One region of the Pseudoalteromonas sp. DY56-GL22 genome, then DNA from elsewhere that is predicted to be linked to it. Evidence: predicted binding sites of a transcription regulator. Region 1 holds the regulator's gene; the other holds the start of a gene.

Region 1 (4,437 bases):
CGTTAATAACGTTACTCATTAGTTCGCCTCCGCTGCTGCATCAATCGCGGCTTGAATTTGACTCGGTTGGATAACATCGCCGGTGTCATTACCCCACGCATTTCGCTTATAAGTAATAACCGCAGCAAGTTGCTTGATTGAAAGCTGTTTATCAAACGCTTGCATTGCTGTGCCAGGCTTACCGTGTAACACAATATCTATGTGATCTTTTACATCACCTAATACAATCGGGCTGCCTTTAAGTGCTGGAAATACGCCAGGTAGGCCCATACCGGTAGGTTGGTGGCATGCAGCACAGCTTGCCATATACACTTGCTCACCTAAGACCATAAGCTCTTCTTTCGGTAATGTTTGATCAAGCAAAGCAGCATCCGCTGCGGCCGCATTGGCTTTTTCTTGCTTAGCATCTGCAAGCCAATTAGCAAACTCATCTTCAGGTAAAACTTTCACCACTACAGGCATAAAGCCATGATCTTTACCGCATAACTCAGCACATTGGCCACGGTACACGCCTGGCTCGTTAATACGTGTCCACGCTTCATTGATAAACCCAGGATTTGCATCCTTTTTAACCGCAAAATCAGGCACCCACCATGAATGAATTACATCGTCTGAAGTCATTAAAAAGCGAACTTTTTTATTGATAGGAAGTACTAGCGGTTTATCTACTTCAAGCAAATAATGTTCAGTTTTCTCTGCTTGGTTGTCTATTTGATCTTTAGGAGTAGATAGAATCGAGTAATAGGCAATGTCTTCACCCATGTACTCATAATGCCACTTCCACTGTGAGCCCGTCACTTTAATGGTGATATCGGCTTTAGAGGCATCTTCCATGGCAATTAAGGTTTTTGTGGCAGGCACAGCCATGGCGATTAAGATGACAAATGGAATGGCAGTCCAAAGTATTTCAACTTTTGTACTTTCATGAAATTGGGCAGGCTTGGCCCCTTTGGATTTACGGTGGTGTATTAAAGCCCAAAACATCACCGCAAATACGATGATGCCGATTACACAGCAGATAATAAATATCGTCATGTGTAACTCATAAACATTATTACTTATATCGGTCACCCCTTTACGCATATTGTATTGGCTATTTGCCAATGCAAGCTCAGGAAGTGCAAACAATATAAGCCACAAGGCGTAACGCAGTTTACCCATGTGACGGCTCCTTTAGATGCTATTGCAAGACGCAAAGCGAAAAGGCGATACAACAAGGTGCCCATTCGTTTTTCTTATTGTTCAGAGCGACTACGTATCATTTTGACCCACTTATGATACCTACCCCATGACTAACACCTCGCACATTTTTGTGTCTTTTTATTAATTAGGTGTTAATACAGTGTATTAACCAATTAGTTAAAAAATGACCAATAAGCAAGTTTTAATGATAATAAATGTTTATTTTGGTGCAGAAATAACAACTATAATCAGCGCTTTATTTAATGTTTAGGGGTAAAAAACGAAATATAAAAAGAGAGGAAAACTGCGCCATATAAGGCTTTAAATGAAGAGTAAGGATTCACAAATCCTAATTAAGTAGTAAAATTTCAGTGGCGCACCAAATTGAGTCAATTTGATGCACCAAATTGGGAACGTTTACATCCAGTCAGCGTTACGAATAACACCTACCGCTAACCCCTCGATGTTGAACGACTCATGCTCAAGGTCAACCTCAATAGGCGAAAACTCTTCGTTCTCAGCGTGTAAAAGTACTTTGCGACCCGCTTTTTCTAGACGCTTAACTGTTACATCTTCATCGACTCGAGCTACAACTACTTGCCCGTTTTCAGCAACTTGTGTTCTGTGTACTGCAAGCAAATCGCCATCCATAATACCAATGTCTTTCATACTCATACCATTTACACGCAGTAAGAAATCGGCTGCAGGTTTAAATAATGAAGGATCAACTTGGCAGTGACTTTCAACATGCTCTTGCGCCAAAATAGGTTCACCAGCTGCAACACGGCCAATTAAAGGTAAGCCTAGTTGCTCTGGCTCATCTTCTTCAATTAACTGAATACCGCGACTCGCCCCAGGCTTCATTTTGATCATGCCTTTTTTAGCCAGTGCTTTTAGGTGTTCTTCAGCAGCGTTGGCACTTTTAAAACCTAATGTTTGAGCTATTTCAGCACGCGTAGGTGGCATGCCTGTATCTTTAATAAAGACTTTAATTAGTTCTAAAATTTGCGATTGGCGTTTAGTTAATGGGCGCATACAACTGGTTTTCCATACAGTACATTTAACTGTGAGTATATACAGTTATTTGAAAATCGCAAATTTAAATTAACCCCATCATATTGCTACAAAACTAACATTGAACCACACCGAAAGATGCCATAAGGTATTAGCTTTAATTAGCAGGCTAAGGAAACACAATGAGTATTTGGCACCACCCAATCACGTTAGAGCTTTGCAAAGAGCTAGAACAAGGGATCACCGGTCAAGGCACTTTAATGAAAACTATGGGCATTGAGGTGACTGAAATTGGTGATGATTATTTAATGGCAACTATGCCTGCTATTCCTGAGCATCATAACCCTATGGGTATGGTTCATGGCGGAGCAAACGTTGTATTAGCAGAGACAGTGGCAAGCTATGCAGCCAATTTCGTGGTTGATTTCAATAAGTTCTATGCTGTTGGCCAAGAAATTAATGCCAACCACATGAAAGCGTCACGCAAAGGAACGTTAACAGCAACAGCAAGACCGCTGCATTTAGGTAAGCGAACATCTGTTTGGGATATTAAAATTACCAATGCCGCAGGAGAGCTTTGCTGCGTATCAAGAATGACCGCAGCTGTTGTAGAGCGATAAATTCTGGCTATTTTTCGACAGGATAAATAGTAATTTCAATCCCTGCGCCAATTGCAGAGATACGTAACAAGGTATCGGCATGCAGGGGTTGGTTAAAGCATTTAGGCGAATTACCTGATTCAAAGCCTATATCAAATGTACGCTTTGAGCACGATAACCACTGTTTTAATGCATTGCGCGAGCATGACTCAATAAGCTCGCAAAGCTGGTTAATGGCTTTATCTGGAGAGCTGATATCTGCGGTTGCTTCAATACGTGCTAGTTGGCGGTATTCATCTTGGTCATAATGTAAAACCATGGCGTTTTTCTTCAAATCAGCAACAAGCGCACTAATATCGTGCTTTGATTCAAGCTCCAGATCTACATTTAAAAATTGAATTTCCGACATACTCTCGTTTTTACCCTCTATTGATATCGACTGAAACTTTAACTCAGTTTTGTATATATACCAAATCTAGAATACAGTTAATGCGACATTATGCCGCATTGGCAATCTAGCTAAACAACCTAAAATAGCGCCCACATAACAATAATAACGGGGTAATTATGAATAAACGCCTGTTTAAGTATGCTCGTAAAGGGCATAAATGGCTTGGTTATTTACTTGCTTTACAGATCTTTTTTTGGCTTTTAGGTGGGCTTGTGATGAGCTCATTACCACTTGAAAAAGTGCATGGTAAGCATCTGGCTAATCGCAGTTTAAGTAGCCCATTTTTATTGTCGGACTACCCTGCTTCAATTGATAAAATAACAGCGCAATTTGAGCAAATCGAAGGTATTAAATATAGCCATTTTTTAAATACCCCGATTATAGAAGTTACATCCTCTAGCGGTACGTTTACTTTTGATGGCAGAACAGGTGCTAAAATGCCTGCACCGAGTAAAGCGCAAATCATTGAAAATGCGCAAGCTCACCTGCTTATTGACGCAAAAATAACGCAAGCGCAGTTATTAACAAAAGGGCCAAGAGAGGTCGGCCGCAAAGCCAATGTTTGGCAAGTTAGCTTCGATGATTGGTTAACAACAACCTTATATTTAGATAGCCAAACCGGTAACCTTATTACTGTGCGCAGCACCCTGTGGCGGGTTTTCGACTTTTTCTGGATGCTACACATTATGGATTATGATGAGCGTGAGAACTTTAACAATCCACTACTCATCAGCTTCTCGGCCACCAGCGTACTATTTTGTATTACAGGAGTTCTCTTGTTACTACAAAACGTTCGAATTAAACGTAAAAAGCCAGCTACACGTGTTGGTCAATCAAAATAGGATTGCCATCTGGGTCGGTGATAATAAAACTCGCGTCACCGGCCTTTTGTATTTCTAATCCTTGTTGCTGAAATTGTGCAGCTAATTGCTCAAAGGTTGCAAATTCATCCAAAGCTTCAGCATTTTGATCCCACCCTGGGTTAAAGGTCAGCATGGTTTTGTCGAACATACCTTGAAACAAACCAATTAAATGTTCACCGTTTTTCATAATTAGCCAATGCTGTTCTATCTCCCCAGCAAACTCGTTGAAACCTAGCTTTTCATAAAACTGCTTTGAAGCACGAATATCTTTGACATTTAAACTCACTGAGAAGGCACCTAATAACATAGTTGTAATTCCTTTAATTAA
Region 2 (4,437 bases), on a different contig from region 1:
TTTAGTTATTTTTCTGGCGTTAGCCCAAAGTGTAAATAAGCGATGTCTGAAACAAGTCGTCCGCGTGGGGTGCGTTGTATAAAGCCTTGTTGAATTAAAAACGGCTCTATCACATCTTCAATGGTTTCTTTTTCTTCACCAATTGCAGCCGCTAGGTTATCAAGGCCAACGGGGCCGCCCATAAATTTTTCGATAATAGCTAACAGGTATTTTCTATCCATGTAGTCAAAACCGCTTTTATCAACATCAATCATATCGAGGGCTTGCTCTGCAACTGTGGCATTCACTTTACCGTCTGATTTCACTTGGGTGTAATCACGAACGCGGCGTAATAAACGGTTTGCTATGCGCGGTGTACCGCGTGAACGCTTGGCGATTTCTGTAGCACCTTCATCGCACATGGTTAAGTCTAAAAAGCTTGCTGAACGGGCAACAATTTTTGATAAGTCTTCAACCGAATAAAATTCTAATCGCTGTACGATGCCAAAACGGTCTCTAAGTGGTGAGGTGAGTGAGCCAGCACGCGTTGTTGCGCCAATTAAAGTAAATGGCGGTAAATCAAGCTTTATTGAACGTGCTGCAGGGCCTTCACCTATCATGATATCCAGCTGATAATCTTCCATTGCTGGATACAAAATCTCTTCGACTTGCGGGCTCAAACGGTGAATTTCGTCAATAAACAGTACGTCACCTTCTTCAAGGTTCGTTAAAAGTGCGGCTAAATCCCCTGCTTTTTCAAGCACTGGCCCCGACGTTGTTTTAATATTAACCTTAAGCTCGTTGGCAACAATGTTTGCAAGTGTGGTTTTACCAAGACCCGGTGGACCAAATATTAATAAGTGATCCAGCGCTTCGCCACGATGGCGAGCTGCCTCAATAAAAATTTCCATTTGTTGCTTAACATGCGGCTGGCCTGTGTAATCGGTTAACAGTTTTGGTCGTATGGCACGATCAACACTGTCTTCGTTACTTTGTTCACTCGCATCTATTAAGCGATCTGCTTCAATCATGGTTTACTCACAACATTGATTTTAGAGCTTCTTTAATTAGAACCTCGGTCGTCATATCTGGTTTGTTCACTGTTTTAACCGCTTTTTGTGCTTGCGGTAGCTTATAGCCTAATGCCACAAGTGCTGATACAGCATCATCAGCAGCATTATTTGCCACTAGGGTATCATCACTTGATGGCTCAATGACGGCATTATCGCTAAATGGTGTAAATAAGTCATTACCCCAATTTTTAAGCCTGTCTTTCATTTCGAGCACTAAACGCTCAGCCGTTTTTTTACCAACGCCCGGTAGTTTAACCAGTGTGGTCGCATCTTCATTATTAACACAACTTACAAATTGCTGCGCCGACATACCCGATAAAATAGCTAGACCAAGCTTTGGCCCTACACCATTGGCTTTTAAAAGCTCTCTAAATAAAGCGCGTTCGGTTTTGTTGTTAAAGCCAAATAATAGCTGGGCATCTTCACGTACCACAAAATGGGTATAAATAATCGCTTGCTCACCCACTGCTGGTAAATCATAAAAGCAAGTCATGGGCATTTGTACTTCGTAGCCTACACCACTTACTTCGATAAGAATTTCTGGTGGCTGCTTTTCTACTAGTAAGCCATTTAATCGACCAATCATATTACTTCCTTAATCGTCCTCTTACGGTTTTGCTCGCACTGCCCGCAAGTTTTATTAAATTTTGTTCTGAGTGTGCATGACAAATAGCAATTGCTAAAGCATCTGCGGCATCGGCTTGAGGGGTACCTGGCAGCTTTAAAATGTTTTTAACCATATGCTGTACTTGAGACTTATCGGCTCCGCCATTACCTACAACGGCCTGCTTAATTTGCCGAGCTGAATATTCATAAACTGGCAGCTCTGCCATTGAAGCACCAACGATAGCAGCGCCACGTGCTTGACCGAGTTTAAGCGCTGAGTCTGGGTTGTGTGCCATAAACACTTTTTCGATAGCAAAACTGTCTGGGGAGAATTGCTCTACCAATTGACTGATCCCTTGGTAAATCATTTTTAAGCGTATCGGAAAATCGTGATCGGCCAATTTAATGCAGCCACTGCCTAAATAAGTGAACTTAGCACCTTGGTGGGCAATCACGCCGTACCCTGTTAATCGTGAACCAGGATCAATCCCTAAAATAATCGCCAACTAACTGACTCGTCTATTATCATTATTATCTGCGGTTAATAATGCCAGAGCACTGTATAAATTACCAGTAGCCAATTGCAATTCATAAAAAATGCCCGCAATTGCGAGCATTTTATAGTCAACCTTTAATTAAGACATTTACGCGAGCGAGCGTAATAAGCCTTGGGTATTTTTTCGCATTGTTCGCGCTATCATCAAATAACCCAAACATGCCACAAATAAGCCACCGACTGCTGGGCCAATCACCCAAATATGAGGGTGGAACTTACCTGCTAAATCGAACATTTGTTTTTGTACTATTAACAGGGCGATGTCACTGACAATGGCAGCAACTAAGCCTGCGGTAACGCCTAATAATAAAAACTCATATAAGGTGGCATTTTTAATTAAGCGCCCTTTCGCACCTAAGGTTCGCAAAATAACAATCTCTTGCATTCGCTCACCCAAACTTGCTTGTACTTGTGAAATAAGTACTAAAGCGCCACAGGCAACCACAATCGCTAGTACAAAGCCAATCGCTAACGATACTTGCTCTATGGTTGAGCGAATTTGTTTAATAAAGCTCTCAACATCTATCACGTTAACCGTGGGGTATTGACGCATTAGCTCATTAAACTCTCGTTTTTTCTCTGCTTTTACATTCACTGATGAAATATAAGTAGCAGGAAAACTCGCTAGCACATCTGGGCTTAAAATAATAAAGAAGTTAGGTTTAAGCGTGGTCCAATTAACCTTACGTACACTGGTAATTTTTGCGTCAAACGACTGCGCGCCAATTAAGAAAGTAAGCGTATCGCCTATTTTTACATCAAGGCGCTCAAGCATCGACTCTTCGACCGATGCCTCGGCTACTGAGTCTTCACTAAACCATGTACCGTCGATAAGCTCGTTTTGATTGGGTAAGTCTTTACGCCAAGTTAGGTTTAACTCACGGCCAATACCAGAGCGGGCTTCTTCGTCTTTCTTTTCGTTGTCTTCTTGCGATACTTCGCGGGCAACCAACTCACCATTTACGGCATTTACACGGCCACGAACAACCGGATAGAAATCAGACGTTGGCATATCATTTTGCGCTAAGAAGCTAGTAATAGGCTCTAACTCTTGCTCAGTAATGTTCACTAAAAATGAATTAGGGGCATTTTCAGGAAGCTGAGACTGCCAATCCGAAATCATGTCGTTCTTAAGTACAATTAAAAACAGTAATAGCTTGATAGCCAAAGCAAAGCTAATTAATTGCACAGCATTCACATTGGCACGCTTTTGAATTGACGCAATCGCCAATGACCAACTATTGCCCGGACTCAAGCCAAGTTTGCGGCCACCACCAAAAATAACCTTTGATAAGCCAAATAACACCGCAATTAAAAATGCCGTAGAAAGGAACAAAATTGCACTAATTTTGATGTTGTTACTAAATAACCACATCAGTAAAAACACAGTAAGCGCCGACATAGTAAGGTGCACTTTACTTACTAATAAACGGTCGCCTAAGTTACGGCGAAGCACACGCAGCGGCGGAATATCAAATAAATCGAGTAGCGGTTTAATTGAAAACATAACCGCACAAATCACACCCGTGCTAATCGCAATGATCCAAGGTTTTGCCGATGCACTCGGCAATGCTGAGCCCATGGTTTGTGCCAAATAATCAGTGGCAATCGCTTGTAAACCATAACCAATCAGTAAACCGACAATCACCGACATTGAACATACAAGGCTCAAATGTAATAAATAGATTTTACGGATCATAGCGCGGCTACCGCCAAGCGTTTTCATCATAGCAACTGGGTCGTACTGACGCTCACAATAACGTTTTGCCGATACCGCAATAGCAACGGCAGCTAAAATAATGCCAAGTAAACCAGCTAGCAATAAATAGCTTTCGGCACGATTTAAACTATTAGAAATAGGTGACTGGCGATCTTTAACGCCATACCAACGCTGGTTTTCTTTCATTTGTGGTTTTAACCACGCATAAAAGGTATCTAAGTTGTCTTTGTCGCCAGCATAAAGTTGGCGGTAAAACACCCGGCTGCCCGGCTGAATTACCTCTGTCACAGCAATGTCTGCTTCATTGATTAAGATTCGTTGGCTGCTTGAAAACACATTAAACGGTGCATCAGGCTCTTCAGCTACAACATGACTAGCCGTAAACGTAGCTGCGCCAAGCTCTACTTTATCGCCCACTTCAATGTTTAGCGCATAAAACACAGATTCACTTAACCACACTTCACCACGACTTGGGATATCAGAAGTTACTTGTGGTTGACCAG

The links. The regulator LexA, encoded in region 1, represses DNA repair genes until DNA is damaged. The targets are predictions, from matches to a motif close to TACTGTATNNNNATACAGTA.
Region 2: the regulator LexA is predicted to act here: its motif matches at 2,215-2,234, upstream of ruvC (crossover junction endodeoxyribonuclease RuvC).

Annotation. Positions count from the first base shown of each region.
Region 1 covers NZ_JANHZR010000009.1:86,423-90,859, forward strand. Annotated here, with positions in the region: gene ctaD (cytochrome c oxidase subunit I) at 1-19, opposite strand, end outside; gene coxB (cytochrome c oxidase subunit II) at 19-1,161, opposite strand; gene lexA (transcriptional repressor LexA) at 1,600-2,217, opposite strand; gene NO991_RS17605 (PaaI family thioesterase) at 2,379-2,816, shown strand; gene NO991_RS17610 (hypothetical protein) at 2,824-3,204, opposite strand; gene NO991_RS17615 (hypothetical protein) at 3,363-4,088, shown strand; gene NO991_RS17620 (VOC family protein) at 4,063-4,416, opposite strand.
Region 2 covers NZ_JANHZR010000002.1:741,872-746,308, forward strand. Annotated here, with positions in the region: gene ruvB (Holliday junction branch migration DNA helicase RuvB) at 6-1,010, opposite strand; gene ruvA (Holliday junction branch migration protein RuvA) at 1,018-1,638, opposite strand; gene ruvC (crossover junction endodeoxyribonuclease RuvC) at 1,640-2,164, opposite strand; gene NO991_RS07350 (ABC transporter permease) at 2,303-4,437, opposite strand, start outside.